3 regions of the Streptomyces sp. NPDC040622 genome follow, and region 1 is predicted to be linked to each of the others. Evidence: predicted binding sites of a transcription regulator. Region 1 holds the regulator's gene; each other region holds the start of a gene.
The links. Region 1 encodes HspR, which represses chaperone genes until heat shock. Its sites were predicted from a motif close to TTGAGNNNNNNNNNCTCAA; they were not measured.

Region 1 (10,664 bases):
TAACTCCGTCGTCAGCGTTCTCGAAGGCGGCGAGCCCACCGTCATCACCAACGCCGAGGGTGCCAGGACCACGCCGTCCGTCGTCGCCTTCGCGAAGAACGGCGAGGTGCTCGTCGGCGAGGTCGCCAAGCGCCAGGCGGTCACCAACGTCGACAGGACCATCCGGTCGGTCAAGCGCCACATGGGCACCGACTGGAAGGTGGACATCGACGACAAGGGGTTCAACCCCCAGCAGATCTCGGCGTTCATCCTGCAGAAGCTGAAGCGCGACGCGGAGTCGTACCTGGGCGAGAAGGTGGCCGACGCGGTCATCACCGTCCCCGCGTACTTCAACGACTCCGAGCGCCAGGCCACCAAGGAGGCCGGCGAGATCGCGGGCCTGAACGTCCTGCGCATCGTCAACGAGCCGACCGCCGCCGCCCTGGCGTACGGCCTCGACAAGGACGACCAGACGATCCTCGTCTTCGACCTCGGTGGCGGCACCTTCGACGTGTCCCTCCTGGAGATCGGCGACGGCGTCGTCGAGGTGAAGGCCACGAACGGCGACAACCACCTCGGTGGTGACGACTGGGACCAGCGCGTCGTCGACTACCTGGTCAAGCAGTTCAACAACGGCCACGGCGTGGACCTCTCCAAGGACAAGATGGCGCTCCAGCGCCTGCGCGAGGCGGCCGAGAAGGCCAAGATCGAGCTGTCCTCCTCCACGGAGACCACGATCAACCTGCCCTACATCACGGCGTCCGCCGAGGGCCCGCTGCACCTGGACGAGAAGCTCACGCGCGCCCAGTTCCAGCAGCTCACGTCCGACCTCCTGGAGCGCTGCAAGACGCCGTTCCACAACGTCATCAAGGACGCGGGCATCCAGCTCTCCGAGATCGACCACGTCGTTCTCGTCGGTGGCTCCACCCGCATGCCCGCCGTCGCGGAGCTCGTCAAGGAGCTGACCGGCGGCCAGGACGCCAACAAGGGCGTGAACCCGGACGAGGTCGTCGCCATCGGCGCCGCCCTGCAGGCCGGTGTCCTCAAGGGCGAGGTCAAGGACGTCCTGCTCCTCGACGTCACCCCGCTGTCCCTCGGCATCGAGACCAAGGGAGGGATCATGACCAAGCTCATCGAGCGCAACACCACGATCCCGACCAAGCGCTCGGAGATCTTCACGACGGCCGAGGACAACCAGCCGTCCGTCCAGATCCAGGTCTACCAGGGCGAGCGCGAGATCGCGGCGTACAACAAGAAGCTCGGGATGTTCGAGCTCACGGGCCTGCCGCCGGCCCCGCGCGGTGTCCCGCAGATCGAGGTCGCCTTCGACATCGACGCCAACGGCATCATGCACGTGACCGCGAAGGACCTCGGCACGGGCAAGGAGCAGAAGATGACCGTCACCGGTGGCTCCTCGCTGCCGAAGGACGAGGTCAACCGGATGCGCGAAGAGGCCGAGAAGTACGCGGACGAGGACCACGCCCGCCGCGAGGCCGCCGAGTCCCGCAACCAGGGCGAGCAGCTCGTCTACCAGACCGAGAAGTTCCTCAAGGACAACGAGGACAAGGTCCCCGGCGATGTGAAGACCGAGGTCGAGGAAGCCGTCACCGAGCTGAAGGAGAAGCTCAAGGGCGAGGACACGGCCGAGATCCGCACCGCCACCGAGAAGGTCGCCGCCGTCTCGCAGAAGCTGGGCCAGGCCATGTACGCCGACGCCCAGGGCGCGCAGGCCGCGGGTGGCGCCGAGGGTGCCGCTCCCGGTGACGAGCAGCCCAAGGCCGACGACGACGTCGTCGACGCCGAGATCGTCGACGACGAGAAGCCCGGTGACGCGAAGGGCGGCGCCGCCTGATGACCGAGGAGACCCCGGGCTTCGGCGAGAACGCCGAGAAGCCTGACGTCCCCTCCGGCGCCACCCCTGATGACGCGGCGCCGAAGGCCGCCGAGCCCTCCACCGAGGAGGGCCCGGCGGCCCCGGCCGGGGACGCAGCAAGCAAGACGTCCGCACAGGACGTGGGCCTGACCGCCCAGCTGGACCAGGTGCGCACCGCGCTCAACGAGCGCACCGCGGACCTCCAGCGGCTCCAGGCCGAGTACCAGAACTACCGCCGCCGGGTGGAGCGGGACAAGGTGACGGTGAAGGAGATCGCCTCGGCGAACCTCCTCTCCGAGCTCCTCCCGACCCTCGACGACGTCGGCCGCGCGCGCGAGCACGGCGAGCTGGTGGGCGGCTTCAAGTCGGTCGCCGAGTCGCTGGAGACCGTCGTCGCCAAGCTGGGCCTGCAGCAGTTCGGCAAGGAGGGCGAGCCCTTCGACCCGACGATCCACGAGGCCCTGATGCACTCGTACGCGCCGGACGTCACCGAGACGACCTGCGTCGCGATCCTGCAGCCGGGGTATCGGATCGGCGAGCGCACCATCCGCCCCGCGCGGGTGGCCGTGGCCGAGCCGCAGCCGGGCGCGCAGACGGTCAAGGGCGAAGGCGCCGCGGAGGCAGAGGGAACCGACGCCTCCCCGGACGCGGCCGACGAGAAGAAGGAGACCGGTGGCCCGGACGAGGGCTGACGGTCACGACATGAGTGAGGAGGGACGTCGGGGATGAGCACCAAGGACTTCATTGAGAAGGACTACTACAAGGTCCTCGGCGTCCCCAAGGACGCCACCGAAGCCGAGATCAAGAAGGCGTACCGGAAGCTCGCCCGCGAGAACCACCCGGACGCCAACAAGGGCAATCCCAAGGCGGAGGAGCGCTTCAAGGAGGTCTCCGAGGCGAACGACGTCCTCGGCGACCCCAAGAAGCGCAAGGAGTACGACGAAGCGCGTGCCCTCTTCGGCAACGGCGGATTCCGGCAGGGCCCCGGAGGCGGCGGCGGCTCGTTCAACTTCGACCTGGGCGACCTCTTCGGAGGCAACGCGCCGGGTGGCGGTGGAGCGGCCGGCGGCGGCTTCGGGGGCGGCCTCGGTGACGTCTTCGGGGGCCTGTTCAACCGCGGCGGTGCGGGTGCCGGAGCCGGCGCGCGCACGCAGCCGAGGCGCGGCCAGGACATCGAGTCCGAGGTCACGCTGAGCTTCACGGAGGCGGTGGACGGCGCGACGGTGCCGTTGCGCATGTCCTCCCAGGCGCCCTGCAAGATCTGTTCCGGCACCGGCGACAAGAACGGCACGCCGCGCGTGTGCCCGACCTGCGTCGGCACGGGCCAGGTCTCGCGGGGCGGCGGCGGAGGGTTCTCCCTCACCGACCCGTGCATGGACTGCAAGGGCCGCGGGCTCATCGCCCAGGACCCCTGCGACGTGTGCGGCGGCAGCGGTCGCGCCAAGTCGTCCCGGACGATGCAGGTGCGGATCCCGGCCGGCGTCTCGGACGGGCAGCGCATCCGCCTGCGCGGCAAGGGCGCTCCCGGCGAGCGCGGCGGCCCGGCGGGTGATCTCTACGTGGTCGTGCACGTCGACACCCACCCGGTCTTCGCCCGCAAGGGCGACAACCTCACGGTCACGGTGCCGGTGACGTACCCCGAGGCCACGCTGGGCGGCGAGGTCAAGGTGCCCACCCTGGGCGGCCCGCCGGTCACGCTGAAACTGCCCGCAGGCACGCCGAACGGGCGTACTATGCGGGCCCGCGGCAAGGGAGCGGTCCGCAAGGACGGCAGCCGGGGCGATCTGCTGGTGACGGTGGAGGTGTCGGTCCCGACGTCTCTGTCGGACGCGGCGAAGGAAGCCCTGGAGTCGTACCGCAAGGCGACTGCGGAGGACGATCCGCGGGCAGAACTGTTCCAGGCCGCGAAGGGAGCGTGACCCCATGGACAGGGTCGGCCATCGTCGCAATCCGTACCAACTCACCGACGAGACACCGGTGTACGTCATTTCGGTGGCGGCCCAGCTGAGCGGCCTCCACCCTCAGACCCTGCGCCAGTACGACCGCCTGGGCCTGGTCTCCCCGGACCGCACCGCGGGCCGCGGCCGCCGCTACTCCGCCCGCGACATCGAACTGCTGCGCACCGTGCAGCAGTTGTCGCAGGAGGAGGGCATCAACCTCGCCGGCATCAAGCGCATCATCGAGCTGGAGAACCAGGTCACGGCGCTGCAGTCGCGGGTCGCGGAGCTCTCCGCTGCCGTGGAGGGTGCCGCCACCGCCATGCAGCAACGTGAAGCGGCGGTGCACGCCTCGTACCGCCGCGACCTCGTCCCCTACCAGGACGTGCAGCAGGCGAGCGCGTTGGTCGTCTGGCGACCGAAGAGATCGACGGAGCAGTAGGTTTCGTACCCTGATGGAGGGCCGGGAGGTTGTCACCTCCCGGCCCTCTTTCGCTGTGTACGGGTGCGGGTCTGTGGATGACGGGGAGTGGAGCTGACCATGGCCATGGTGGGGCTGTTCTGGATCGCCGAGGGCGATGTGTACGTGGGCGCGAAGCCGGCCGTGGGCTCCTCGGGAGTACGGCTGACCCCGGAGGGAGTCCTCGCGCTCGGCGACCTCCAGTCCGGCATGTGGCCGTGGGAGGACGTCTACGGCCTCACCGTCGACGACGTCCCGCTGAAGACCCTGAAACGGCACGTGGGCGCGGTGGTCGACATGGTCCTCACGGTGGCCTCGGCGGCGGGCGACGAGGCGCCGATGATGACGGTGCGGATCACGGACGCGGACGGCGAGGAGAGGGAGCTGACGGCGTACACCGCGGCGGCGATCGGCTACTCCCGCACGGAGTACGACCTTTCCCGCGCACTCCTGTCCCGCCTGACCGAGGGCGCGGGCACCCTCCTGACCACCCTGACGGCGATGTCCGACTGGGGCCGGCGTCACGCGGGCGGGTCGCCGCGGGCGGCGGACCGGGAGGAACTGTTGCGGGAGTGGGTGGAGGGGGTCGGGGTCTGAGGGCCGGTACTCCGCGTGCCACCCGTACCGCCCGTGCCACTCCTCCTCCGCGTACGGTCCCGCCGGTTCCACAGCGCGCTGCCCACGAGAAGCGCCGCGCAGGCGAGGGCCGCGATGCGGATGACGGTCCATGTCGTGCCGGCGGGCGCCTCGTGCAGGGGGGATTCGAGCCGCAGGCGCTGCGTCGTTTCGACCATCGCCACGACCGGAATGAGCAGCCGGAAAGGCAGCCCGCGGAGCCCGGGGTTCCGGGCGAAGTGCCCGGCCCATCCCAACAGCGGTCCGAGGAAAGAAGCGGCGATTCCCCAGAAGGCTGTCTTCGAGAGATAGCCGGCCCAGTCGACCTGTGTCGTGCCGCCCGACGCATCGCCGAGATCCGCGGTGACGTACTCGCCGTCGACCAGCTTCGTCAGGTAGTACGCGACCACCGCGGTGACCAACCCGACGGCCCCCAGGGCGACCGCCTCCGCCCTGGACCTCCTGGTGAGTCCGATGACGAAGGGCAGCGCTCCCCAGAGCCATCCGCCTGCCAGGACGAGGTGCGCCACTTGGCCCGCCGAATTGCCGGCGTGGGCGAGCGCGGGCGCGGAGAATCCGAGTACGGCGCCGGTGATGACCGTGGCTGATGCTGTCAGGACGCGGTGGCGTGAAGGAGACACGGTATGCGTGGATTTCCTGGGCTCGGGGGCGATGGCTCCCGCAGGCGGAGCTGCTGTGGCAGCCATGAGAGTGGGTGACTTGCCGCGGAGGCCTTTCCCGCCCTCGTTCACGGGGCAGCCGTGAATCGGGGAGGGGAATAGGGGAGGAGTCGGATTGTCGCTGCGGAACTAATCCTGCTCGTGTTCCAGGATTCCTGACTGGCCGATGAGATAGCCGAGTTGGGCCCGGCTGTTGCTGCCCAGGGTCGCGGCGAGTTTGGCGATGTGGACGCGGGCCGTGCGGATGTTCATGCCGAGGCGGTCCGCCACTTCGGCGTCGGTGAGGCCTTCGATGAGGAGGCCGGCGATGGCGCGTTGACGTGCGGTGATGCCACCCTCGGCGGGCTGTGGGGCGGCTTGCGGCCACATGGGGGTGGCCAGGCGCCACAGGCGCCAGAAGGTGGTGGCGAAGTACTCGACGAGGGCGGGGTGGCGCAGCTCCAGGGCGATGCTGCGGTCCTTGCTCGCCGGGATGAACGCGACGGTCCGGTCGAAGACGAAGAGCCGGTCGGTGACCTCGTCCAGCGTGCGGGCCTCGGTGTCGCCGTCGAGCTGTTCGAAGTAGGCGAGCACGGGCAGAGAATGGCGCGTTGTGTGCTGGTAGAGCGTGCGCATCCGGCAGCCGCGGGTGAGGATCGCCTGGTCCCGGGGGAAGACCTCGGCCAAGGTCTCCGGGGGACGCGTGCCGCCGGGCTGGACGGCGAGGAACTCGTCCGTGACCTCGCTCATGGCGCGGTCGATGGCCGAGTTGATGCGGTCGATCCCGTCGAGGACGGTGATGGCGGGGCCCTCGATCTCGATGGCGAGCTGTGCGTCGAGAGAGAGGAATGGCTCGAAAGCCTCGCTGATCCTGGCCTCGCGCGAGCGCTGGTCGTCGACGCGGTCCTCCATGGTCCGCAGCAGGCGGGGCAGGGCGACGGCGGGATCGGTGGGGTGCAGCCACCCCGGGTCGTCGCGGCCGGGCCGCAGCAGTCCCAGGTCCACGAGACAGGGCGCCGGTTCGGCCTCGCTGCCCGGGATCCGGCCTTGGCGCAGGGCCCGGGCGTAGACGGACAGTCCCGCCTCGCAGAGCTCTTCGACGGCGTGCGGTAAGTGCTTCGTGGCCATGCGAGCCCCCTCCTGCCTGGTTGAAGCGTCGCGATTCTATGCAGGCGGGCAGGGAGCGGGCCGGATGCCGTAGTTGAAGTGTCTGCTTCTGGACGGCTGCTTCTACCTGTCCTGTTCCGGCTGTCCCGCCCTGTCGCCGCCGACGTCAGCGGCCCTCTGGCCGACGATGCCCGACTGGCCGATGAGGTAGCCGAGCTGGGCGCGGCTGTGGCTGCCGAGGGTGGCGGCGAGCTTGGCGATGTGGACACGGGCGGTGCGGATGTTCATGCCGAGGCGGGTGGCCACCTCGGCGTCGGTGAGGCCTTCGGTGAGGAGGCCGGCGATGGCGCGCTGGCGGGTGGTGATGCCGTTCTCGGAGGGCAGCTGTGACGTCAGCGGATACATGGGGACGGCGAGTCGCCACAGCCGTTCGAAGGTCGTGGCGAGGTAGTCGACGAGGGCGGGCTGGCGTATCTCCAGGGCGGCGGTGTGGTCCTTGACGGCCGGGATGAACGCGACGGTCCGGTCGAAGACGAGGAGCCGGTCGGTGACCTCGTCGAGCGTGCGCGCCTCGATGTCTCCGTGGAGTTGCTCGAAGTGGGCGAGTGCGGGCAGGGAATGGCGTGTTGTGTGCTGGTAAAGGGTGCGCATGCGCCCTCCGCGGGACAGGACCGCCTGCTCGCGCGGGCGGGTCCGCTCCAGGGCCTCGGGAGGCCGGACACCGCCCGGCTGAACGGTGAGCACTTCGCGGGAGGTGGCGGAGATCGCCCGCTCTATCGCGTCCTCGATCTGCGGAAGTCCCCGCACGAGGCTGATGGCGGAGTCCGCGTCACAGAGCTCCGCGGCCGTGTGGGGCACGTGGGGTCGGGTCATGGGTGGCTCCCCCCTCCCGGTGGGTCGAAGAGCCGAGACTCTAGGCCGGGGGGATGCGGGTCGGAGTACAGCCTGTGATTGAAGTGTCCACTTCTTGTGGGCCGGTTCAAGAGGGTGCGTACGGAGAACGGCGATGGCGCGTCACGCGTCGGCAGGGGGTGCGCCTACGCCAGGGCCCGGCCGGGAGTGCTTGCCCGCGCGAAGAGATTCCGCCAGATGCCCGGGTGTCCGGTGCCGTCGGAGCGGATGACGGGCGCGTTCCGGGGCGCGCCGGCGCCTGCTCGTTCCGTCGGCGCGGCCCGCGGCGCCGTGCCCCGTCCGGGACGGTGGTGGCACACGGTCCGTCCGGCGGGTGTCTCCCGGCGACCCGGGCGGAGTCTTCGCGGATGCGCGTTTCCCCCTCGGCCGCCGGCCGGCCGGGGTCCCGACGGCGCGGCCGTGCCGACGACGCCTTCCGCGAGGGGTCGGAACCGGCCGTACTGGGGGCAGTGCGTCGGCTGGAGGAGTGGGGCAGCGGGGCAGCGCAGCGCGTCAGCGCGTCAGCGCGTCAGCGCGTCAGCGCGTCAGCGCTTCAGCGAGTCAGCGCTTCAGCGAGTCAGCGAGTCAGCGCGTCAGCGCTTCAGCGCTTCAATGGGGTCGTGTCCGCCGCGAGGCGTGTCACGCCGACGTCACCTCGGCCGGTCGTGGTCGAGGATGCCCGACTGGGCGATGAGGTAGCCGAGCTGGGCGCGGCTGCCGCTGCCGAGGGCCGCGGCGATCTTGGCTATGTGGGCGCGGCAGGTGCGGACGTTCATGCCGAGACGGCGGGCTATCGCCTCGTCGACGTGGCCGTCGATGAGGAGTTTGGCAATGGTCCGCTGAACTCCGGTGATTCCGCCGTGCGCCGGGCTGTACGGAGTTTCCTCGCTCAGCGGCGTCGCCTGCTGCCAGAACTGCTCGAATACCGAGGCGAGATACTCGACGAGCCCCGGATGGCGAAGCTCCAGCGCCACTTGCCGGTCGCGTCGCGCGGGGATGACGGCGATCGACCGGTCGAAAATGATCATCCGCTCGATGAGTTCCTCGAGCGTGCGGACCTGGATCTGCCGGGGGTCCAACTGCTCGAGGTAGGCGAAGACCCCGGGGCCGTGGCGCACGGTGTGCTGGTAGAGGGTGCGCATGCGGACACCGCGGTCGAGCGGTTCGCGTACGCGCTCCAGTGACGCGGAGAGCATGTCGCCGCCGCGGACGCCGCCCGGCTGAATGGTCAGGATCTCGTCCGTGCAGGCGGCGGTGGCCGCGTCCAGCGTGGCGTTGATGCTCTGCAGGCCCTCGAGGACGGTGATCGCGTGGGTGGCCACGGACGGTTGGGCACTGATGTTCATGAAAGGCTCAAACGCGTCTGTCAGTTCAACGGTGAGCTTTCTTCGGTCCCGGATCTCCCGCTCGATGGGGTGCAGGCGCTGCGCGAGAATGGCGGAGGGGGGAACGGGGCGAAGCCAATTCGCGTCGTCCGGATCGGTGTGCAGCAGGGCGAATTCCACCAGGCACGGGGCGGATTCGATCTCGTCACGGGCAATGCGTCCCGCACTGAGCGCGCTCGCGTACAACCGGGCTCCCTCATCGCACAGGGCGGTGATGGGGTGGGGATGTGTCGGTTTTGTGTCAGATATGAGCAATTCTCCACCCCCCAGGGTCCTGTACGTACAGGAACATGATGCACCGACCCTGTGGCCTCGACGTGCTGGATTGAGACATCGTCATGGGAGCCGGGGGAGAGGAACCTATCAAGTGAGGACGAAGCTGACGATGTTCACGAAAATGCTTCGCTCGGCGCTGGTCGTTGCCTTCGGCGCTGCGGCGTTCGCTGTCGCAACGACGCAAGACGTCTCATGGAACACCCCGGGTGGCGGTGCGGGTACCAGTACCTCCGCGACGATGACCGCGGGCGATGTGTCCTGGAACCTTCACGGCGCGCATGGGGCTGAGGCCTCGTGAGTACCCCTCCCGACGACCGCACCTTCCGCCGGGAAATGGCCACCGCCTACCGGTCCGGATGGCACTTCATCGATCTGGTGACCGCGATCCCCCACCGCGGAGATTCGTTGATGGTGACCCTGCTCGGCGAGCCGATCGTCGTCACGCGTGACGACGAGGAGGAGATACGGGCGTACCGGTGCCTGCGGCGGCCCCGCGGCGCGCCGCAGCCCGTGCGATGCGCGATCCGGTACGGGATGGTCTTCGTCAATCTCGACCGGCGCGACCACGAGATGGTCGGGCAGCAGGAACAGCCGGACCGGCCCGAACAGCAGGACCTGAGCGCCCTGGGCGTTCCGGACAACATCACAGCCACCCCCCGCAGTGCCTGACGCGATTCCCCCGTCGTTGTAAATCGCGCAGGCGCTTCCCCCAGCAGCGGCGCCACCGTGGACCTGAACACGGTGGCGCCGCTGTGGTGTGCGCGCACGCCTGTCGCGCCCCGCCCCGCCCCGCGCCTCGTGCCCCGCGCCCCGCGCCCCCGGCGGACGCGGCGGACGCGGCGGACGCGGACGCGGCGCCGTCACGGCTTCCCGAGCGCCCGCGTCAGCGTGATCTCGATCAGGATCCGGTCCGGGTTCGGGGACGGCCTGCGCCCGTAGCGCTCCTCGAAGCGGAGTTCCGCCGCCGTGATCGCCGCCGGCTCCGTCACGATCCTGGCCACGCCCTCCAGCGTCGCCCAGCGCCGGCCCGCGTGCTGGCAGACGGCCACCCGCGCCCCGGAGCCGTCCTCGCCCGCCGCCGCGCGGATGTGCGCGACCTTTCTGCTCGTCCTGCGCGCGAGGACACGCGCGACCCCCGCCTCCGGGTCGTACGTCACGCCCACCGGCACCACGTGCGGGCTGCCGTCCGGGCGCGGGGTCGTCAGGGTGCAGTGGTGGCGTTCCCGCCAGAAGCTGAGGTAGGGCTCGGGCGGATCCAGGGGGTCGATCCGGGGAGTGGCGCGCGGTGCGGAGGGGGACTCGGTCATGGCTACGGAACATAGCCGCCCGGCCTTCCCCCTTCTTCCTTGAGTGGAATAGACTCAACTTTGTGTACGTTGGCTTAGTCAGTGTTACTGGGGTTGGACCCGTAAGCGGGACCCGTAAGGAGGAGAAGCGCACGTGGACGCCGAGCTGACCAACAGGAGCCGGGACGCGATCAAC
Region 2 (10,664 bases), on a different contig from region 1:
CTCACCGCGTGGCGCACCGACTGGTCCAGCCAGACCGGCGCCAGCCAGCTCGGCATCCTGCACGGCTCCAACCACGACGTGCCCGCCTTCCGGTGGTACGAGAAGGACACCGGCGAGGTCATGGTCAGCAACCGGCCCGCCTCCGCCGTGGAGCTGCAGCGCCGGGCCGTCCGGCACACCGGCGACGACGGCCTCCTGACCGTCGACGGAGCAAGCCGAGGCAACCTCTTCAGCGGCGGCGCCGAGCAGTTGGCCCTCGTCCTGTCCGTGGCGGCCAGGCGCGGCAAGGAGAACCGGTCGAGGGCCGGGTACTTCGCGTACTTCTGCGACCCCGCCAACGCCGTGCGCACCGCCCTCTCCTTCGTCGCCGAGGTCTTCCGGGAGATCGTCGAGTCCACCCGCGCCCGTCTGGAGCGGCGCCGCCCGCGCGTGGGCCGCGGCGGCCTCTACCCCTTCATCCGCGCCTTCGCCACCGTCGTCGAGCGGGACGTCGTGGTCGCGGCCGTCATCGGGGACATGCTCGCCGGGCGCAGCGCGGTCTACGCCGACCTCGTCGCGTACGACGAAGTGGCGCACCACTCCGGGCCGTGCGGCAGGGACGTCGAGAAGGTCCTGCGCCGCCTGGACCGCTCGCTCGCCCTGCTCGACCAGGTCGCCGAGCACGCGCCCCGCGCCTACCGGATCGTGGTGCTCTCCGACCACGGCCAGAGCCCCGGCGAGACCTTCCACGCCCGCTACGGCCTCACCCTCGGCGACCTGGTGCGGGCCGGCTGCGGGCTGCCCGTGCCGCGCAAGGCACAGCGCACGCACAGCGGCGCGGAGGCGCGTTCCGCCGTGCGGGCCGCGTTGCGCAGGCCCGTCGAGGAGGGCGCCGACCAGCTCCGTCCGCCGCGCGGGGCCGAGCCGATCGTGCTCGCCTCCGGCAACCTCGGCCTCGTCTCGTTCCCCGACGTGCCGCACCGCCTGACCCGCGAGGAGATCGACCGCCGCCACCCTGCGCTGCTCCCCACGCTCGCCAACCACCCGGGCGTCGGCTTCCTGCTCGTCCGCAGTGCCGAGCGGGGTGCGCTCGTGCTCGGGGCGCGCGGCGCCGAGGTGTATCTGGACGAGGACCCGGCCGACCTGGGGCCGTTGGCCGACTTCGGTCCGGGGGCCGCCGACGCCGTGCGGCGCACCGACGGCTTTCCGCACACCGCCGACATCATGGTCAACTCCTGGTACGACCCCGACGAGGGCGAAGTCCTCGCCTTCGAGGAGCAGATCGGCTCGCACGGCGGGCTCGGCGGGGCCCAGTCGCACCCCTTCCTCCTGTCGCCGCTCGTGCTCCCCGACCCGGTCGCGGACGGCACGGAGCTGGTCGGCGCCGAGCAGGTCCACCGCGTCCTGCGGGGCTGGCTCTCGGTGGCGGCGGGCCCGGAGATTCCCGTGGCCGTGCCGGTGGACGATTCCCTGTTCGACGCCTCGCACGGCACAGCTTTTGCGGCCCCCGACCGCGCCGCGCAGGACAAAACGCACTGATTTGGAGCAGCGTCCCCCGTACCCGACCATGTTCTCCGCCCGGCGATCCCGGGCGCCGGGCACGACGAGAGGCGCACCACCCCATGCACGACACCGGAACCGTGGAACCGTCGGCTCCGGGCCCCGGCCAGGAAACCCAGCCGTCGTCGCAGAGCAGGCACGCCCGGCGGTTCGGCCTCCCGGTCGCCACCTGCCTCGTGATGGGGAACATCATCGGCGGCGGCATCTTCCTCCTCCCCGCCTCCGTCGCCCCGTTCGGCACCATCAGCCTCGTCGCCTTCGGCGTCCTGTCCGCCGGCGCCATCGCCCTCGCGCTCGTCTTCGGCCGGCTCGCCGAGCGCGACCCGCGCACCGGTGGCCCCTACGTCTACGCCCGGGCGGCCTTCGGCGACTTCGCGGGCTTCCTCGCCGCCTGGTCGTACTGGATCACCACCTGGGTGTCCAACGCGGCGCTGGCCGTCGCCGCCGTCGGGTACCTCGACGTCCTGATGCCGGTCAACGACCACAAGTGGACGGCGTGCCTGGCCGCACTGGTCCTGCAACTCCTGCCCGCGCTCGCGAACTTCGCGGGCACGCGGTACGTCGGAGCCGTGCAACTGGTGGCCACCGTGCTGAAGTTCCTGCCGCTGCTGCTCGTCGCGGTCGGCGGTCTCTTCTTCTTCGACAGCGCCAACCTCGGGCCGTTCCGGGCGAGCGACGACAGTCCGCTGGGGGCCGTCTCGGCCGCCGCCGCGATCCTGCTCTTCTCCTACCTGGGCGTCGAGTCCGCCGCCGTCAGCGCGGGCGAGGTGCGCGATCCCCGGCGCAACGTCGGGCGCGCCACCATCCTCGGCACCCTCGGCGCCGCCCTCGTCTACCTGCTGGGCACGGTCGCCGTCTTCGGCACGGTCGCGCACGACAAGCTGGTCGCGTCCACCGCGCCCTTCTCGGATGCCGTCGACGTGATGTTCGGCGGCTCCTGGGGCGGCACCGCGGTCGCCTTCGCCGCGCTGATCTCGATGGTCGGCGCCCTCAACGGCTGGACGCTGCTCAGCGCGCAGACGCCGTACGCGGCCGCCCAGGACGGGCTCTTCCCGAGCGCGTTCGGGAAGAAGAAGCGCGGCGTGCCGACCGTCGGCGTGCTGGTGACCGTCGTCCTCGCCTCGCTGCTGACCGTCTACAACTACACGGCGGGCTCCGGCGGCGTCTTCGAGTCCCTCGTCCTGATCACCACGTTCACGGCGACCGTGCCCTATCTGCTCGCCACCGCCGCGCAGATCTACTTCCTGGTCTCCGGGCAGCGCGAGCGCGTGCACCGGGGCCGGCTGGTGCGGGACGCGGTCCTCGCGGGCGCCGCGTTCGCGTTCTCCATGTGGCTGGTCGCCGGGTCCGGGTACGCGGCCGTCTACCAGGGCGTGCTGTTCCTCTTCGTGGGCGTCCTCGTGTACGCGTGGATGGCGGCCCGCAAGCAGCGGGCCGCCACCGTGCACGACTGACCGGTCCCCTGCGGAACCGGCGGGCGGGTCTACCGCGCCAGCGGCGCGACGACCCAGCGGCGTGTCTTGAACATGCTGTCCTTCGCGCCGATCTCGATCAGCTTGCGGGCGGCCGGGTAGGCCTCGTTGCCCTCCATCTCGTAGCCGACCTCGAAGGTGCCGGGGACATCCGTGACCTCGGCCGTGCGCGACGCCGCGGCGCCCTGTGCGCTCTCGCCGGCGGTGACCGCGTCGAGGTGGGCGAGCAGCCTCTTCTGCGCCGCGTCGAGCGCCTTGCGCGGGTCGCGCTCCAGCGGCGCGGCCGTCGCCTTGCCGCCCTTGGGCGGAGGCGGTGAGACCTCGGTGCTCGGCTCACGGGTGGTGCCGGTGGCCGCGCGGGTGGCGATCTGCGCCTGGACGGGCGTGCCGTCGTTGTCCAGGCCGATGCGGATCAGGCCGCGGCCCGGCGTGATGACGGGAATGCCGTCGAAGACCTGGCGGAACGTCACGTGCGTCTGCAGCGACACCGGGCGGCCGACCTCGGAGCCGTCCTTGGTCCCGGAGTTCTGCATCAGGTCGTGCACGCTGTCGATGACGAGCTCGGCGCCCTCGGCGTACTGCTGGGCGACCGTGCGTGCCGTCTCGATGGCCCGGTCGGTGGAGAGCTGCTGGGTGTTGCGGTGGTTGGGCTCGGCGAGCCTGACCCAGCGCACGCCCTGCGGGGCGGTGGAGATGATGCGGTCGCCGGACGTCGCGTTGAGCACGCCGAGCCGGTCGACCTGCACCTCCTGCAGCGCCGCCGACGGGAAGTCGGCCAGCTGCCCGAGCCTGCTCAGCTCCGCGCTCGGGTCGCGCGGCGCCAGCTGGACGATCTGCTGCGGCCCCGGGAGCTGGGTGAGCGGCTCGCGGATGCCGGAGCGGGCGTAGTACCAGCGCCACGCGTACCAGTTGTCCGGCACGTGCTCGCGGTAGAAGTTCCGCTCGGTGTTGAGGCGGTTGGTGGCCTCGGCCTGGGTGGAGCCGACGGCGCACACCGAGGGCGCCTGACCGTGGTAGATGTCCCAGCTGGCGTTCAGCCACGCGTCGCAGTACGTCTGCCCGGCCCGCCACTTCTCCCAGAACTTCTTGCCGTAGTCGCCGCTGTCGATGCTGACCGTCTCGAAGCCGAAGATCATCCGGAAGCCGATGTTGGGCCCGGCCCAGGTGCGGATCGGTGAGTGGCCGCCGGTGACCTTGAGCGAGTCGCAGGTCGACCAGAAGACGTAGTTCGCCTTCTCGTTGCCGAGCGCCATCCGGTTGGAGACGGCGTCGCTGCGGCCGTCCCAGGCGGCCCCGAGCGGCGCGAAGAACACGCCGTTGCCGTCCATGCCCCCGTGGCCCGAGTGGTACACGGCCACGACCGCGTCCATGCCGTAGCGGTCCTGCCAGTTGTCGTACGTCTCCTCGTACGCCCACACCTGGGCGCCGCCGTCGGCGAACCAGAAGTTGCGGTCGTAGAACTGCTGGAGGTACGCGAGCCAGCCGGTGGCGTCCTCGTGCGTGTGGTAGAGCGTCGCCTGGTTGACGAACTTCTGGATGCTGAAGGCACCCCACCAGCCGAAGGTCGAGTCCCGGTCGCCCGCCGCGCCGGGCTTCTCCGGCTCGAGCGGTGACGGACCGTGGTCCGAGTAGTTGATGCGCATGGCCATACCCCCTGAGAGGATCTCCTCGTTCTGTGCGCGAGGGGGCCTCAAAGTGTCACCGCGGGGGCACCTTGCCCAGTTGCCATTCCGGCCATAGGGCCCCTGCCACGTGCCTGTTCCCGCACCTCAGCGGCCCCTGTGGCACGGCGCCGCGCACAACGTGTTCGTTTCGGGCGACGCGCACCTGCGTTCCCCGCTCGAACACCTCCGGGGCCTCGCCTGGCCCCGCGCGGCCCGTTTTCATCCGGAGTGTGATCGGATGGTGCCCACGCATCTTCCGATCACGGAACCGCACTGAAGGGAACTGCATCGTGGCAACCACGCGCTCCGCGCACACGGTCTGGGAAGGCTCTCTGACGGAGGGCTCGGGAACCGTCACCTTCGACTCCTCCGGCATCGGGGAGCAGGCGGTGTCCTGGCCGTCCCGCTCGGAGGAGGCGAACGGCAAGACCAGCCCGGAGGAGCTGATCGCCGCCGCGCACTCCAGCTGCTTCTCCATGGCGCTGTCGCACGGCCTGACGGGCGCGGGCACCCCGCCCACCCGGCTGACGACCTCCGCCGACGTGACCTTCCAGCCCGGCACCGGCATCACCGGCATCCACCTCACCGTCGAGGGCTCCGTGCCGGGTCTCGACGAGGCCGCCTTCGTGTCGGCCGCCGAGGACGCCAAGGCCAACTGCCCGGTGAGTCAGGCCCTGTCGGGCACGACCATCACGCTTTCGGCCAAGCTGGCCTGACCCGGCCCCTGTTGACGATGCCGCCGCCCCTGTCGGGGTGGCGGCATTGTCACGCGTGGCATTGACAACGGCCCGCTCAAGTTTTGTGATGGGGAACGGAGTAGACCTGGATTCGGGGGACGTGGGCTCGCGGCGGAAGGGACTGGACCATGGCACGTGCGGTCGGGATCGATCTCGGGACGACGAACTCAGTGGTGGCCGTGCTGGAGGGCGGTGAGCCCACCGTCGTCGCCAACGCGGAGGGTGCGCGCACCACCCCCTCCGTCGTCGCCTTCGCCAAGAACGGCGACGTCCTGGTGGGCGAGGTCGCCAAGCGGCAGGCGGTCACCAACGTGGAGCGCACGGCACGCTCCGTCAAACGGCACATGGGCGACGGCGGGTGGCGCTTCCCGGAGAGCGGGGCCGTGGACGGCACCCGCTACACCGCGCAGGAGCTGTCCGCGCGCGTCCTGCAGAAGCTCAAGCGCGATGCCGAGTCCTATCTGGGCGAGGACGTCACCGACGCGGTGGTCACCGTGCCCGCGTACTTCGACGACACCCAGCGCCAGGCCACCAAGGAGGCAGGCGAGATCGCCGGGCTCAAGGTCCTGCGCATCGTCAACGAACCCACGGCGGCCGCCCTCGCCTACGGCCTCGACAAAGGTGACGACCAGACCGTCCTCGTCTTCGACCTCGGCGGCGGCACCTTCGACGTCTCGCTCCTGGAGATGGGCGAGGGCGTCATCGAGGTGAAGGCCACCAACGGCGACACCCAGCTCGGCGGCGACGACTGGGACCAGCGCATCGTCGAGCACCTGGTGCGGCAGTTCAAGAACGGCCACGGTGTGGACCTCGGCAAGGACAAGATGGCGCTCCAGCGCCTGCGCGAGGGCGCCGAGAAGGCGAAGATCGAGCTGTCCTCGTCGAGTGAGACGGACATCAACCTGCCCTACATCACCGCGTCGGCGGAGGGCCCGCTGCACCTCGCCGAGAAGCTGACCCGCGCTCAGTTCCAGGAGCTGACCGCCGACTTGCTCGACCGCTGCAAGGCGCCCTTCCACCAGGCCGTCAAGGACGCGGGCGTCAAGCTCGCCGCCGTGGACCACGTGATCCTGGTGGGCGGCTCCACGCGGATGCCCGCGGTGTCGGACCTGGTCAGGGAGCTCACCGGCAAGGACCCGCACAAGGGCGTCAACCCCGACGAGGTCGTGGCGCTCGGCGCGGCCCTGCAGGCCGGCGTGATCCGCGGCGACGTCAAGGACGTCCTCCTCCTGGACGTGACGCCGCTGTCCCTCGGCATCGAGACCAAGGGCGGCATCATGACCAAGCTCATCGAGCGCAACACCACCATCCCCACCCGGCGTTCGGAGACCTTCTCCACCGCCGAGGACAACCAGCCCTCGGTCGGCATCCAGGTCTTCCAGGGCGAGCGGGAGATCGCCGCGTACAACAAGAAGCTCGGCGTCTTCGACCTGACGGGCCTGCCGCCCGCCCCGCGCGGCGTCCCCAAGATCGAGGTCACCTTCGACATCGACGCCAACGGCATCATGCACGTCTCGGCGAAGGACGAGGCCACCGGGCGCGAGCAGCGCATGACGGTGACCGGCGGCTCCGCGCTGCCCAAGGACGACATCAACCGCATGGTGCGCGATGCCGAGGAGCACGCGGAGGAGGACCGCAGGCGCCGGGAGGCCGCCGAGACCCGCAACCAGGCCGAGCAGCTCGTCCACCAGACCGAGAAGTTCCTGCGCGAGAACGGGGAGCGGGTCCCCGCGGACACCCGGACCGAAGTCGAGGCGGCGGCCGCCGAGCTGAAGGAGACCCTCAGGAACCGGGCGGAGGACACGGCGGCCCTGCGCGCCGGCGCGGAGAAACTGGCCACGGTGAGCCAGAAGATGGGCCAGGCCATGTACGCGAACTCCGGCGGCGCCGCGCAGGAACAGTCGGCGCCGGGAGCCACCACGGAGGAGGGCGTGGTGGACGCGGAGATCGTGGACGAGGACGACAGGGGCGCGGACCGGGGGACGGACGGGGGAACGGATCAGGGCCGGAAGGGCGGCACCGCGTAGGCCGCCCGCGGCGCGGCGCGGGCGGCTCCACCGGCCCGCGGTGCGGGCGGGGTCTCACGACCCCGTCCGCTCCCAGCCCCGCCGGTCCGGCCGCGACCCCACCCGCTCGGGGTCCCGCCCGCGGTAGACGACGTACGGCCGGAACAGGTACTGGACCGGGGCGCTGAACATGTGGACGAGCCGGGTGAACGGCACCAGCGCGATGAGCGCCATCCCCACCACCGCGTGGATCTCGTACAGCACCGGCACGCCCGCCATCCGGTCGATGTCCGGCTGGAGCGTGAAGAGGCTGCGGGCCCACGGGGCGATGGACTCGCGGTAGTTGTAGCCGTCGCCGGACGCGTGCGTCAGCTTGGCCACCATGCCGAGCACGATCGCCCCGAACAGCACCAGGTACATCAGTTTGTCGTTGGCGGTCGTGGCGCGGAACACCGGCGTGTTGGTCCGCCGCCGGTAGAGCAGCAGGAGGATGCCGAGGACGAGCAGCACCCCGGCCGCCGTGCCCCCGTACAGCGAGAACAGGTGGTACGTGTGCTCGCTCAGGCCCACCTTGTCCGTCCACGACTCGGGCAGGAACAGCCCGACCAGGTGGCCCACGAGCACGAAGAGGATGCCGTAGTGGAACATCGGTGAGGCGATGTTGAGGAGCTTGGACTCGTAGACCTGGGAGGAACGCGTCGTCCAGCCGAACTTGTCGTAGCGGTAGCGCCAGAGGGTGCCCGCGACGAGCAGGACGAAGGCGACGTAGGGGAGTACGCCCCACAGCAGCGTTTTCACGATTCCCGCTCCCCGATGAGTGCGAAGGGCTGAAGTCCGACGTCCTCGCGCGGCGGCCCGGACCGGGCCAGCGCCTGTGCCTCGGCGCGGTCCTTGGGCGAGGGGCCCGGCAGCGTCGCGCACACCGCCTCCAGGACCGCCGCGTACGGCGTGCCGAAGTCGGCCAGCGAGATGCGCAGCAGCTCAAGACCGCTGCGGTGCTCCTGGAGGAGCACCGGGCCCGCGTGCGCGGAGAACTCGAGGACCGCGGGCAGGAAGTCGGGCAGCTCCTCGCCGGAGAACTCCAGGCCGTGCTCCCGGTAGACCTCCTTGAACCGCACCAGGGCCATGCCGCGCCGCCGGGTGTCGCCGTCCCGCCACCAGCTCAGATAGAGGCTGTGCCGGTTCTTGAAGTCGAAGACCTGGACGTAGTGCGCGGCGAGTTCGCGCGGGTCGGCCGTCTCCGCGTGGGCGAGGAAGCCGTCGAGGCCCGCGGGGGCGGCGGCCTTCAGGAGCGGCAGCCGTGCGCGGAACTCGTCGTCCGGATAGGCCAGGCAGAGCGCCGCCGCCTGGTACAGCACCGCGTGCCGTGTCACTGGTCGCCCTCCTTGGCCGCGTGGGCCTCCTCGGCCGCGCTGGGCTGCTCGTCGGCGGTCTGCCGGGCCCGCAGGGCGTGGAAGTTCTCGATGGTCACCAGCGGCAGCTGCTTGCGGCCCGAGTCCTGGCCGAACGGCCCGTCGCCGCCCATGCCCGGACCGTCCTCGTAGTCGAGGCTGCAGGAGTCGGGGAGCGCCGACTCCTCCAGGCGCTGCGCGTCCGCGACGGCCGCGGTCGGGATGACGTACCGGTCCTCGTACTTGGCGATGGCGAGCAGCCGGTACATCTCCTCGATCCGCGCGCCCGACATCCCCACCGACTCCGCGACCGCGTCGTCGGGCCGCTCACCGAGGTTGATGGCCCGCATGTGCGCCCGCATCGCGGCGAGCTTCTCCAGGGAGGACCGTACGGGGCCGACGTCGCCCGCCGTGAAGATCTCCGCGAGGTACTCCAGGGGGATGCGCAGCGAGTCGATCGCGCCGAAGAGGTTGCCGAGGTCCTCGCCGTCGTGCCCGGTCTCCGTCAGCGCGTCCACCACGGGGGAGAGCGGCGGGATGTACCAGACCATCGGCATCGTGCGGTACTCCGGGTGCAGGGGGAGTGCCACCTTGTACGTGCTGATCAGGGCGTGCACGGGGGAGCGGCGGGCCGCCTCGACCCACTCGTGCGAGATGCCGTCGCGCTCGGCCGCGCGCCGCACCTCGGGATCCTCCGGGTCGAGGAAGACGCCCAACTGGGCCTCGTACAGCTTGTGTTCGTCGGGCTCGGAGGCCGCCGCGGTCACCTTGTCGGCGTCGTAAAGGATCACGCCGAGATAGCGCAGCCGGCCCACGCACGTCTCCGAGCAGACGGTCGGCAGGCCCACCTCGACGCGCGGGTAGCACATCGTGCACTTCTCGGCCTTGCCGGTGCGGTGGTTGAAGTAGACCTTCTTGTACGGGCAGCCGGTCACGCACTTGCGCCAGCCCCTGCAGTGGTCCTGGTCGACGAGGACGATGCCGTCCTCCTCGCGCTTGTACATCGCGCCGGACGGACAGGACGCCACGCACGCCGGGTTCAGGCAGTGCTCGCAGATGCGGGGCAGATAGAACATGAAGGTCTGCTCGAAGGCGAACTTCACCTTGTCGGCCGCCTGTTGACGGGTCTTGGCGACCATCGGGTCGAGGTCGCCGTACTCGGTGGCGCCGCCGAGGTTGTCGTCCCAGTTCGAGGACCACTCGATCTTCATCGGCTTGCCGCTGATCAGGGAGCGCGGCTCGGCCACCGGATAGTCGTCGCCGAGCGGGGCGTCGGTGAGGTTCTTGTACTCGTACGTCCAGGGCTCGTAGTAGTCCTTGATCTCCGGCAGCTTGGGGTTGGAGAAGATCCCCAGGAGCGACTTGACGCGGCCGCCGTTCTTCAGCTTCAGGGCGCCCCGCTTGTTCAGCTCCCAGCCGCCGCGCCACTTCTCCTGGTCCTCGTAGCGGCGCGGATAGCCCTGCCCGGGGCGGGTCTCGACGTTGTTGAACCAGACGTACTCCATGCCGTCGCGGTTGGTCCACGCCTGCTTGCAGGTGACCGAGCAGGTGTGGCACCCGATGCACTTGTCGAGGTTCATCACCATCGCGATCTGAGCCATGACGCGCATGTCAGTACTCCACCTTCTGCGACCTGCGGCGGATGACCGTCACCTCGTCGCGCTGGTTGCCCGTCGGACCGAGGTAGTTGAACGCCCACGACAACTGCGCGTAACCGCCGATGAGATGGGACGGCTTGAGGATCAGCCGGGTCAGCGAGTTGTGGATGCCGCCGCGGCGGCCGTTGGTCTCCGCCTTGGGGACGTTCACCGTGCGTTCCTGCGCGTGGTGCATGAAGACCGTGCCGGCCGGCATG
Region 3 (10,664 bases), on a different contig from region 1:
CGCCGACCGCGACGAGCAGGCAGACGCCGACGAGCGCGACCCGGATCTCCAGGGCCGTGACGTCGTCGTCGCGCAGCTGGGCGAGGAGCTTGGTCCGCTCGACGCCGAGTGCGGACTCGGTGCCGCGCATCGTCTCGATACGGGCGGAGAGCGCGGCGTCGACCTTCTTGCGGTCGTAGCCGCGCTCGGCGGTGGAGAGGGTCGGCCGGTCGGTGAGGCGGTCCAGGTACTTCTCGGCGGCGCCGACCTCGGCGCCCGTGACGGTCGACTCGTACGTGGCGCGGGCGGAGTCGCCCGCGGTGTCGCGGAAGTCGGCGAGCGCGGCCAGTTCGCGGACGCGGGCCTGCTGGGCGGCGGAGCTGAGCTCGTCGCGCCGCTCGGTGTCCGCGGGGGACTCCTCGTCGACGGTGCCCGGCAGGCCGGTGACCGGGTCGATGGCGGAGGTGCCGGTGGAGCGGGGCAGGGCGAGCGCGGCGAGGAGGAGGCCGCGGGCGGCGGCGGCCTGTTCGACGGCGTGGTCGAGGTCGGCGAGGGCGAGGGCGCCCCGGTTCGCCTCGGGGGGCAGCTGCTCGGCGAGGTCGCGGGTCAGGCCGTGCAGCTCGGTGATGACCTTGGTGTACGCCTCATGGGCTTCGAGAGCGGTGCTCTTGCCGGTGAGCGCCGCTCTGCGCACGGCGGCGATGTCGGCGAGGTCGTCGCGCAGGACGGCGGGCGTCTCGGCGTCGCGCAACTCGTCGACCTGCCGGTCCACCCGCGCGCTGCGGCTCTGCGAGAGCCCCTTGCCCTGCGGGCGCCCGGAGGCGATGAACGTGGTGACCTCGTCGCGCTCGTCGGCGAGGGAGTGGCCGAGCGAGACCGCCTGCTGGGTCTGCTCGGCGAGGGTCACCAGGCTCTGGGTGTCGTTGAGGCGCCCGGAGGCGGCGACGATCGCGGGAGCGCCCGCGCCCGCGACGGCGGCGGCCACGACGGCCACGGCGACGATCAGCCGATTGCGTACGCGCGCGGTGGGCGCCTTGTTGACCGGGGGCTGCGGCACGGAGGGGGACGCGGCGGGCTGCGCGGGGGGTGTCTGGGCGGCGGGCCGCCCTGCGGTCGGGCCGGAGGTGGTGGTGTCGGAGGGGGCGGAGTCGGCCGACCCGCCACGCGCGTCCGGGGCTCCACTGCCCGTACCGGGCGCTCCGGCACCCGCGTCCGGGGTGCTCGTGCCCGCGGAGGGGTCCGTGGCCGTGCGCTCCGGCGCACGCTCGGTCGGAGTGGTCGCGCCCGGCGTGACCCCTTCCGGGGCCTTCTGCTTGCCTTTGCGCCCAGGCCGCATCTTCTGCACCGGTGCTCGCATTCTAGTTTTCGTCTGCCCTTGGGCCCGGGTGACGATCTGTCGACGCGAGCGCTCCCCCGGTTCGGCTCCTGACCCTTCCAGTGCCGGTGAGTGGCGGTCGCGCATCGCCTGCCTGGCCACCCGAAGGAGTGAACATCGGCGGGAGTTGGCGGGCAAGTCCCGGCGCGGCAGCCGCGCGGCCCTCTCGGTGCGCCGGTTGGACGTCTCCGACGGGCTTTGGCAGGATGCGCCGCCACACCCCGCCGGAGGTGATCATTCCGGCAGAATTCCGGCGTGCCTCCCGCCGGTGAGGAGCGGTCCACCGCCCCTTTGCGGCTTCTGGCGGGTCCCGTGAAGGGCTCGTGCAGACTGGCCGGATGCGTATCGAACTGGCCACGGAACCCGGCGACCCCGCACGCCCCAACGAGGACTACGCGTCGGTCGCGCTGCCCGCGTACGGACAGGGTGGATCGCTCGTCCTCCTGGACGGCGTGACGCCGCCCGAGGGCACGGTCGGGTGTCCGCATTCCGTCCCCTGGTTCACGGCGCGGCTCGGCGGCACGCTGGGGGAACTGTCCGTTTCACGCCGGGATATGACGCTCCCTGAGATCCTGGCGGCGGCCATTTCACGTACCGCCGACGCCCATCGTTCAACCTGTGACCTTTCTCACCCACGCACACCTCAGGCCACGGTGGTGCTCGTGCGGTGGGACGCGGAGCGCGTCGAGCATCTGGTCCTGTCCGACTCGGCGCTCCTCGTGGCGGACCGCGACGGCGGGGTGAACGCCGTCCTGGACCGCCGCCTCGCCGAACTGCCGCCGTCCGTGCGGGCCCTGCGCGACCAGGTGCGGGCCCTGCCGCGCGGCTCGGCCGAGCGGGACGTGGCGGGCCGCGCCTACGGGGCGGCCGTCGAGGCGCTGCGCAACGCCGAGGACGGCTTCTTCACGGCCGCCGCCGACCCCTCGGCCGCCGGGCGCGCGGTCGTCGGCGAGGCGCCGCGGTCCGAGGTCACGGCGGTGGCGGCGCTCACCGACGGGGCGGGCCGGTGGGTCGAGACGTTCCGCGAGGGCGACTGGGCGGACTGCCTGACGCTGCTGCGCAAGCAGGGGCCGCAGCACCTGGTGGACCGGGTGCGGGAGTTGGAGCGCGCGGACCCGGACCGCCTCGCCTTCCCGCGCGGCAAGCGGCACGACGACGCGGCGGTCGTGTACGCGGAGCTGTGACGCGTCACGCCGTTCCGCGCCGTGGGCTCAGGTGTCCGCGCTCGCGTTCAGCCGCCCGAGCAGCCGGGCGAGTTCGGCGACCTCCGCGCGGTCCCAGGCGGAGAGCCGGTGCACGTACTGGGCGCGGCGGGCGGCGCGCACCGTGCGGAAGCGGGTGCGGCCGTCGGGTGTGAGCCGGATGAGCCAGGCGCGCCCGTCGGCCGGGTCCGGCTCTCGGGAGACCAGGCCGAGCTCCTCAAGTGCCCGCAGCTGGCGGCTCATCGTGGCCTTGCCGACCCCGATGAAGGCCGCGAGCTCGGTGGCCCGCTGCGGTCCCGAGTCGTCCAGGCAGACGAGCAGCCCGTACGCGGCGGGCTCCAGGTCGGGGTGGACCTGCCGCGCCATCTCGCCGGACGAGGCCCGTGCCCGGCGCAGCAGGAGCGACAACTCCCGTTCGAGGGAGAGGAACTCCGGGTCCGCCCCCTGTTCCACGTCGTCCCGCGCGCCGCGCTCCACGCCCTCTTCTGCAGCACCCATGTCCCGCTTTCCCGATTCTGAAAGTTATCGCCGGAAGGACCTCGCACCGCGGCCTCGGCGGCAGCGGCCTGACCAGTATTTCGCAAGGTCGAGGGGGTTCCCTTCCGATGGTTCCGCCACAGGAGTGGACCAACGGCAGAACTCTGACCCTCTTCCCCAACCGCGGTCTACGTGCGTAGCGTTTCACCTGACATGTTCACACCATTGCATGTCGACAGGTCCCCACCGAGCACCACCGAGGCCTTCGGAGGCACGCCCATGCCCGTGCACAGACCCGGACCGGCCCGCCGCTCGCGCTTGTCGCCGGCGGGGGTTCTCCTCGCAGCACTGTCCGCACTCTCCCTCCTCCTGACGCTCCCCACGGCGGCCCGGGCGGACGACGTCCCCGACCGCGGCACCGCCCGGCTCGGCCAGGGCGTCATCGAACACGACGGCCAGGGCCCGCTGCCCGGCGGCAGCGACGCCACGCAGACCGAGGGCGTCGACGTCAGCGGCCACCAGGGCAACGTCGCCTGGCAGACGCTCTGGAACAGCGGAGTGAAGTGGGCCTACGTCAAGGCCACCGAGAGCACCTCGTACAAGAACCCCTACTTCACCCAGCAGTACAACGGCTCGTACAACGTGGGGATGATCCGCGGCGCGTACCACTTCGCGACGCCCGACACCTCCACCGGCGCCGCCCAGGCCAACTACTTCGCGAGCAGCGGCGGGGGCTGGTCGCGCGACGGCAGGACGCTGCCGGGCGCGCTGGACATCGAGTGGAACCCGTACGGGGCGGCCTGCTTCGGCAAGTCCCAGTCGGCGATGGTCAGCTGGATCCGTGACTTCCTGAACACCTACAAGGCGCGCACCGGGCGCGACGCCGTCATCTACACGGCGACCAGCTGGTGGAAGGACTGCACCGGCAACTACAGCGGCTTCGGCGCGAGCAACCCGCTGTGGATCGCCCGCTACAACACCGGTCCCGGCGAACTCCCCGCGGGCTGGGGCTTCCAGACGATGTGGCAGTACACCTCGTCCGGGCCGACGGTCGGCGACCACGACAAGTTCAACGGCGCCCTCGACCGGGTCGTGGCGCTCGCCAACGGCTGAGCACCGCTCCCCGGCCGGTACGCGAAGGGCGGCCACCCCGCGGTGCGGGGTGGCCGCCCTTTCCCTTGCCGTTACGCCGCCGCCGTGATCTGCACCCCGGGGCTCACCTCGGCCTCGGTGAGGGCGAGTTCGAGCACCTGGCGCACATCGGTGACCGCGTGCACGTCGAGCTTCTCCAGGACCTCGGCCGGGACGTCGTCGAGGTCGGCCTCGTTCCGCTTCGGGATGATCACCGTGGTGATCCCGGCGCGGTGCGCGGCCAGCAGCTTCTGCTTGACTCCGCCGATCGGCAGGACCCGGCCGGTCAGCGAGATCTCACCGGTCATCGCCACGTCCGTGCGGACGAGCCGCCCGCTGAGCAGCGAGGCGAGGGCGGTCGTGAGCGTGACACCCGCGCTCGGCCCGTCCTTGGGCACCGCGCCCGCCGGGAAGTGGATGTGCACGCCGCGGTCCTTCAGGTCGCCGACGGGCAGTTCCAGTTCGGCGCCGCGCGAGCGCAGGAAGCTCAGCGCGATCTGCGCCGACTCCTTCATGACGTCGCCGAGCTGACCGGTGAGCGTGAGCCCGGAGGCGCCGGTCTCCGGGTCGGCGAGCGAGGCCTCCACGAAGAGCACGTCGCCGCCCGCGCCGGTGACCGCGAGCCCGGTGGCCACGCCCGGCACCGCCGTTCGGCGCTCGGCCGGGTCCTGAGCGGACTCGGGCACGTGGTGCGGCCGCCCGATCAGGCCCCGCAGGTCCTCGTCGGTGACGGTGAACGGCAGCTCCCTGTCACCCAGTTCGTGCTGGGCGGCGACCTTGCGGAGCAGCCGTGCGACGGACCGCTCCAGGTTGCGCACGCCCGCCTCGCGGGTGTACTCGCCGGCGAGCTTGCGCAGCGCGCTCTCGTCGAGCGTCACCTCGTCCTGGCCGAGTCCGGCCCGCTCCAGCTGGCGCGGCAGCAGGTGGTCGCGGGCGATGACGACCTTCTCGTCCTCGGTGTAGCCGTCCAGGCGGACGAGCTCCATGCGGTCGAGCAGGGCCTCCGGGATGGCTTCGAGGACGTTCGCCGTCGCGAGGAAGACGACGTCGCTCAGGTCGAGCTCGACCTCCAGGTAGTGGTCGCGGAAGGTGTGGTTCTGCGCGGGGTCGAGGACTTCCAGGAGAGCGGCGGCGGGGTCGCCGCGGAAGTCCGAGCCGACCTTGTCGATCTCGTCGAGGAGCACGACCGGGTTCATGGACCCGGCCTCCTTGATGGCCCGCACGATGCGTCCGGGCAACGCACCCACGTACGTACGACGGTGTCCGCGGATCTCCGCCTCGTCGCGCACGCCGCCGAGCGCGACCCGCACGAACTTGCGGCCCATGGCGTGCGCCACGGACTCGCCCAGCGAGGTCTTGCCGACGCCGGGCGGGCCGACCAGGGCGAGCACGGCACCGCCGCGGCGGCCGCCGACGACCCCGAGGCCCCGGTCGGAGCGGCGCTTGCGCACCGCGAGGTACTCGGTGATGCGCTCCTTCACGTCCTGGAGGCCGGAGTGCTCGGCGTCCAGGATCTGCTGGGCACCCTTGATGTCGTACTCGTCCTCGGTGATCTCGTTCCAGGGCAGTTCCAGGACGGTGTCCAGCCAGGTGCGGATCCAGGAGCCCTCGGGCGACTGGTCGCTGGAGCGCTCCAGCTTGTCGACCTCCTTGAGGGCGGCCTCGCGGACCTTCTCGGGGAGGTCGGCGGCCTCGACGCGGGCCCGGTAGTCGTCGGACTCCTCGGCCGCGTCCTTGCTGTCGCCGTTGATCTCGCGCAGTTCCTTGCGCACGGCGTCCAGCTGGCGGCGGAGCAGGAACTCGCGCTGCTGCTTGTCCACGCCCTCCTGGACGTCCTTGGCGATGGACTCGGCGACGTCCTGCTCGGCGAGGTGCTCGCGCAGCTGCTCGGTGGCGAGCTTGAGGCGGGCGACCGCGTCCTCGGTCTCCAGGAGTTCGATCTTCTGCTGGGTGGTGAGGAACGGCGAGTACCCGCTGTTGTCGGCGAGCGCGGAGACGTCGTCGATCTGCGTGACGCGGTCGACGACCTGCCAGGCGCCGCGCTTCTTCAGCCAGCTGGTGGCCAGCGCCTTGTACTCCTTGACGAGCTCGGTGACGGCGCCCGGCAGCGGCTCGGGCACGGAGTCCTCGAGCTTGAGGCCCTCGACCCACAGCGCGGCGCCCGGACCGGTCGTGCCGGCGCCGATGCGCACCCGGCTCCGGCCGCGGATGAGCGCGCCGGGGTCGCCGTCCGAGAGGCGCCCGACCTGCTCGACGGTGCCGAGGACGCCGGTCGCGGCGTACGTCCCGTCGATGCGCGGAACAAGAAGCACCTTCGGCTTGCTGTCGCCACTGGACCGCGCGGCGGCCTGTGCGGCCTCCACCGCGGCGCGCACGTCGGCGTCGGACAGGTCGAACGGCACGACCATGCCGGGCAGGACGACCTCGTCGTCGAGCGGCAGCACGGGCAGGGTGAGCGGCGCGTTCGCGGCGGACTCAGCAGACATGATCTCCCCTTCGGCATTCAAGTTGAGCTATACCGGCTCAATGCTTGTGAGCTCCGCGTTGTTCCCCGGGGCCTGTTCGCTGTGAGCGATCGCCGGAAACAGCGGTACTCCGGGGCCGGTCACGGTCGGCCCGGCGCCGGTTTCCGGCCACGTGACGCGGAGTCGGCGTTCCCTCCTGGCCGCCCCCTTGGGACCGTGGGCACTCCGACTCTCTGGAGGGCATCCATCGTGGACACATCCGGGAACGGTGACACCGACGGCGTGCGGGACGCGGCCGGACAGCTCGTGGAGCTCTCACTGGGACACCTCTTGTCGGCGGCGCTGCGCACGGTGGCGCGCTGCCGGGTGGCCGACCACCTGACGGCGGGACCGCGCACCGCCGGGCAGCTCGCCGAACTCACCGGCACGGACGCGGGACAGCTCCGCCGCGTCCTGCGCTGGCTCGCCACGCGCGGCCTGTTCCGCGAGGACGGGGCGGGCGCCTTCCACCTCACGCCGCTCGGGAACACGCTGCGCACCGATGCGCCGGACTCGCTGCACGGGGCGGTCCTGATGCTCACCGACCCGACGTTCCAGCGCGTCTCCGCGGGCCTGGAAGAGACGGTGCGCGCCGCGGGCCCGTCCTTCGAGCGCGCCTTCGGGAAGCCGTTCTTCGCGCACCTGGCCGAGGACCCCGCGCTGCGGGAGCTGTTCGACAGCGGCATGGCGTCGATGTCGGGCCCGGTGGACGCGGTGATCGCGGGGACGTACCCCTTTCCCGAGAAGGGCACCGTCGTCGACGTCGGCGGCGGGCGCGGCGGGCTGCTGCGCGCGGTCCTGCGCGGGCGTCCCGGACTGACGGGTGTCCTCTTCGACCAGGCGCCCGCGGTGAGCACCCACCTCCTGGCGGGCGACGACGAGGTGCGCGGCAGATGGCGTGCGGAGTCCGGGGACTTCTTCACGGAGGTCCCCGAGGGCGGCGACATCTACGTGCTCAAGCACGTCCTGCACGACTGGCCGGACGACGCCTGCCTGCGGATCCTGCGCAACTGCCGCGCGGTGATGGCCCCGGACGCCCGCCTCCTGATCGTCGACTGCGTCCTGCCCGCGGGCAACGAACCGCACATCGGCAAGACCCTCGACGTGGCGATGGCGGCGATCATCGACGGCCGGGAACGGACGGAGGACGAGTTCGCCGGGCTCCTCGTGGGCGCGGGGCTGCGCCTGACGCGCATCCTGACGACCGACGCCTTCCCCTCGATCGTGGAGGCGGAGGCGGTGCACAGGGAGCTTCCCCGGTAAGGGTTGACGTAATACCCCCTGAACGTGATCAGCTATTACGGTACGGGTCGCGGCGAGGCATGCCGCGACGTGCCGGGCACGCGTCGGGGAGGAAGCATGTCGAGCCGTCAGGAGCAGCGGGAACCGGAACGGACACGTCCCGGCGAGGCCACGAGCCACGTCGTACGGGCGTGGGTCGCGGGCTGGGTCGTCTCACGGGGAGCGGCGGAGCCGGTGGCCGAGCCCTGGGGCTGCACGGTCGACGTCGGACAGCCCCAGCAGGTGGCCCGGCACGTCTTCACGACGGCGGACGAGGCGGCCGTCCGCAAGGTCGCGGGCGCGACGACGGCGCCCGGCGTCTGGCTGAAGATCTTCGAGGAGCCGGGAACGGTCGCCCGCTGGCTCGGCCCCGGCTGGCGCGTCGACGACCCGGCGTATCTGATGTCCACCACCCTGCGCCGCACCGAGGCCCCCGCCGTCCCGGACGGCTACCGCCTGCGCACGTGGGAGCGCGGCGGTGTGGTCCGCGCGCTCGTGACCACCGAGGCCGGCGACTTCGCCGCCCGCGGTCAGATCGCCCCCGTCGGCGCCTCGGCGGTCGCCGACCAGGTGGAGACGAGCCCGTCCCACCGCCGCAAGGGCCTCGGCTCGACGGTGATGCGGGCGCTCGCGCACGCGGCCCTGGACCACGGCGCCCACACCGGCGTCCTGGGCGCGACGGCACAGGGCCGTGCCCTGTACGAGTCGGTGGGCTGGCGCGTGGAGGCGCCGCTGACGAGCGCGGTGCGGGAGGGCGAGCGCCGAGGCTAGGGCCGGCGCTGCCCGACGCGTCGCGCGGCCGTGGGGGACCGCAGAGGCTCACGCGCCCCCGTGGGAGACCGCAGAGGCTCACGCGAGCGGAGGGATGCGCGGGGACGCCCGAGCAGGGGCCAGGTGGAGACACCGATCACCAGCGCGAGCAGGTGGCCCCAGTTCGTCATGGGGTCGGTGAACGCGATCAGGTCGTCGAGCAGCATCCAGCCGAAGCCTGCGAGGACGGCCCACCGCAGCCACGGCGTGAGGAGGCCCGCGAGTGCGCCGACGCTGGCGGCCACCCCGAAGCTGATCCCGTAGTCGAGACGGTGCAGCGAACTGTCGGGCAGATGACCCGCGAGCACCGAGAGCCCGACCGGGACCTCCGTGGCGAGGGTGGCGACGATGTGGCCGAGCAGGAAGACCCCGGCGGTGCGCACGCCGCCGATGCGGCGCTCCAGTGCGGTGAGGACCAGCAGGAACCCGATCGCGTACGGGGAGGTGATGCCGCCCGCGACCCACAGGGCGCTGGCGACCAGGACGAGCACGGGGCTCTGCGCGAGGTGCGCCACGTCGGTGCTGGATCCGCGCAGGACCGAGGAGACGAGGTCCGGGTCTGCGTACTGCGTGAAGAGCGAGGTGGCGGCGAGCACGAGGGCGTACCCGAAGGTGAAGGGCGTGCCGGTGGGCGTGGGCAGGATGCGCCAGGGACGCAGGCGCCTCGCGGTTCCGGTCCCGGATTCGGTGCCGACTTCGGTTCCTGATCCGGATTCGGATTCGGTTCCGGATTCGGTTCCGGTGCCGGATTCGGCGTCAGCCTCCGCTGCGACGGCCGCGCTTGACGGGCCGTCGTCGGCCGGTGCGCGGGTCTCCCCCAGGGACTCCCCCGAAGGGGACTGGGCCGGGATGCCGTTCAGGACACGTTCGTCCGCCTCCGGCCGGCCGGAGGCGGGTGCCGTCAGCCCACTGCGATTCACGGTGAGGCGCTCCTTCCGTCCCGGCCCACCCTTTGCCCTTATTTCTGGCGTTGTCTATGACCGGCGCCACGTGAGACGCAGGTCACAGCAACCTCTCGGGCCGCCGCTGCGTTGCGTGGAGAACTCTTCCCTACCCCGGGACCCGCCCCTCCTACCTCTCCTAGGCTGGCGCCATGCACACCCACACCACCGCCCCCGTCGTCCTCGACCGGCGCGAGGGTCCATGCGGCGAGGTCGTCCTGCGGCGCCACGGTGAGTTGCTGCAGATCATCGCCAACGGCTGTTTCCTGATGGACACCTCCGACGGCCGCTCCGAGCGCCTGCTCGTCGACGCGGCCCGCGACGCCCTCGACGACCGGCCGGATCCCGCCCTGCTCATCGGCGGTCTCGGCGTCGGCTTCTCCCTCGCGCACGCCGCCGCCGACCCCCGCTGGGGGCGCATCGCGGTGGTCGAGCGCGAGGAGGCGATCATCGACTGGCACCGCGGCGGCCCGCTCGCCGAGCTGTCCGGATCCGCGCTCGCCGACGCACGTGCGCAGATTCTTCACACGGACCTCGTCGCGTATCTCTCGCAAGCCCCGGAGACGTACGACGCGCTCTGTCTGGACATCGACAACGGCCCCGACTGGACGGTGACGGAGGGCAACAACTCCCTTTACTCGCCTGCGGGTCTGGCCGCGTGCAAAGCCCGTCTGAACCCCGGCGGAGTGCTCGCCGTGTGGTCCGCCAAGCCCTCGCCCGCTTTCGACGACGCTCTACGGAATGCCGGGTTCCAACAGGTACGGGCGGAAGAGATCCCCGTTGCCCGAGGCGTCCCGGACGTGGTCCATCTCGGCGTAAGGGCTGCGTAGCCGAGGTGCCTTCGCGACCCGTACTCTGCTGACCGAACACAAGCGATCAGTGTCAGGGGCGGGCGATGGAGCAGACACACACCTCCCAGAACGGCGCCGCGGCGGCGACGCAGGGCGCTCAGCGCCGGGTGCTG

Region 2: a site for HspR is predicted at 5,453-5,471, ahead of dnaK (molecular chaperone DnaK). Genes of this name have one in related genera too.
Region 3: a site for HspR is predicted at 6,673-6,691, ahead of lon (endopeptidase La). Genes of this name have one in related genera too.

What each region holds. Positions count from the first base shown of each region.
Region 1 covers NZ_JBVIXD010000003.1:334,613-345,276, reverse strand. Annotated here, with positions in the region: gene dnaK (molecular chaperone DnaK) at 1-1,831, shown strand, start outside; gene grpE (nucleotide exchange factor GrpE) at 1,831-2,544, shown strand; gene dnaJ (molecular chaperone DnaJ) at 2,578-3,771, shown strand; gene ACZ592_RS09975 (heat shock protein transcriptional repressor HspR) at 3,776-4,231, shown strand; gene ACZ592_RS09970 (hypothetical protein) at 4,319-4,846, shown strand; gene ACZ592_RS09965 (DUF6518 family protein) at 4,771-5,505, opposite strand; gene ACZ592_RS09960 (helix-turn-helix transcriptional regulator) at 5,674-6,651, opposite strand; gene ACZ592_RS09955 (helix-turn-helix transcriptional regulator) at 6,754-7,503, opposite strand; gene ACZ592_RS09950 (helix-turn-helix transcriptional regulator) at 8,172-9,161, opposite strand; gene ACZ592_RS09945 (hypothetical protein) at 9,477-9,851, shown strand; gene ACZ592_RS09940 (pyridoxamine 5'-phosphate oxidase family protein) at 10,043-10,489, opposite strand; gene clpB (ATP-dependent chaperone ClpB) at 10,623-10,664, shown strand, end outside.
Region 2 covers NZ_JBVIXD010000004.1:615,864-626,527, reverse strand. Annotated here, with positions in the region: gene ACZ592_RS14415 (alkaline phosphatase family protein) at 1-1,518, shown strand, start outside; gene ACZ592_RS14410 (amino acid permease) at 1,602-2,993, shown strand; gene ACZ592_RS14405 (DUF6345 domain-containing protein) at 3,023-4,654, opposite strand; gene ACZ592_RS14400 (OsmC family protein) at 4,966-5,391, shown strand; gene dnaK (molecular chaperone DnaK) at 5,541-7,439, shown strand; gene narI (respiratory nitrate reductase subunit gamma) at 7,494-8,216, opposite strand; gene narJ (nitrate reductase molybdenum cofactor assembly chaperone) at 8,213-8,791, opposite strand; gene narH (nitrate reductase subunit beta) at 8,788-10,419, opposite strand; gene ACZ592_RS14375 (nitrate reductase subunit alpha) at 10,421-10,664, opposite strand, start outside.
Region 3 covers NZ_JBVIXD010000013.1:53,424-64,087, reverse strand. Annotated here, with positions in the region: gene ACZ592_RS33170 (sensor histidine kinase) at 1-1,336, opposite strand, end outside; gene ACZ592_RS33165 (hypothetical protein) at 1,693-2,538, shown strand; gene ACZ592_RS33160 (MarR family winged helix-turn-helix transcriptional regulator) at 2,566-3,054, opposite strand; gene ACZ592_RS33155 (lysozyme) at 3,313-4,146, shown strand; gene lon (endopeptidase La) at 4,218-6,650, opposite strand; gene ACZ592_RS33145 (methyltransferase) at 6,879-7,931, shown strand; gene ACZ592_RS33140 (GNAT family N-acetyltransferase) at 8,028-8,720, shown strand; gene ACZ592_RS33135 (rhomboid-like protein) at 8,717-9,679, opposite strand; gene ACZ592_RS33130 (spermidine synthase family protein) at 9,853-10,530, shown strand; gene ACZ592_RS33125 (response regulator transcription factor) at 10,596-10,664, shown strand, end outside.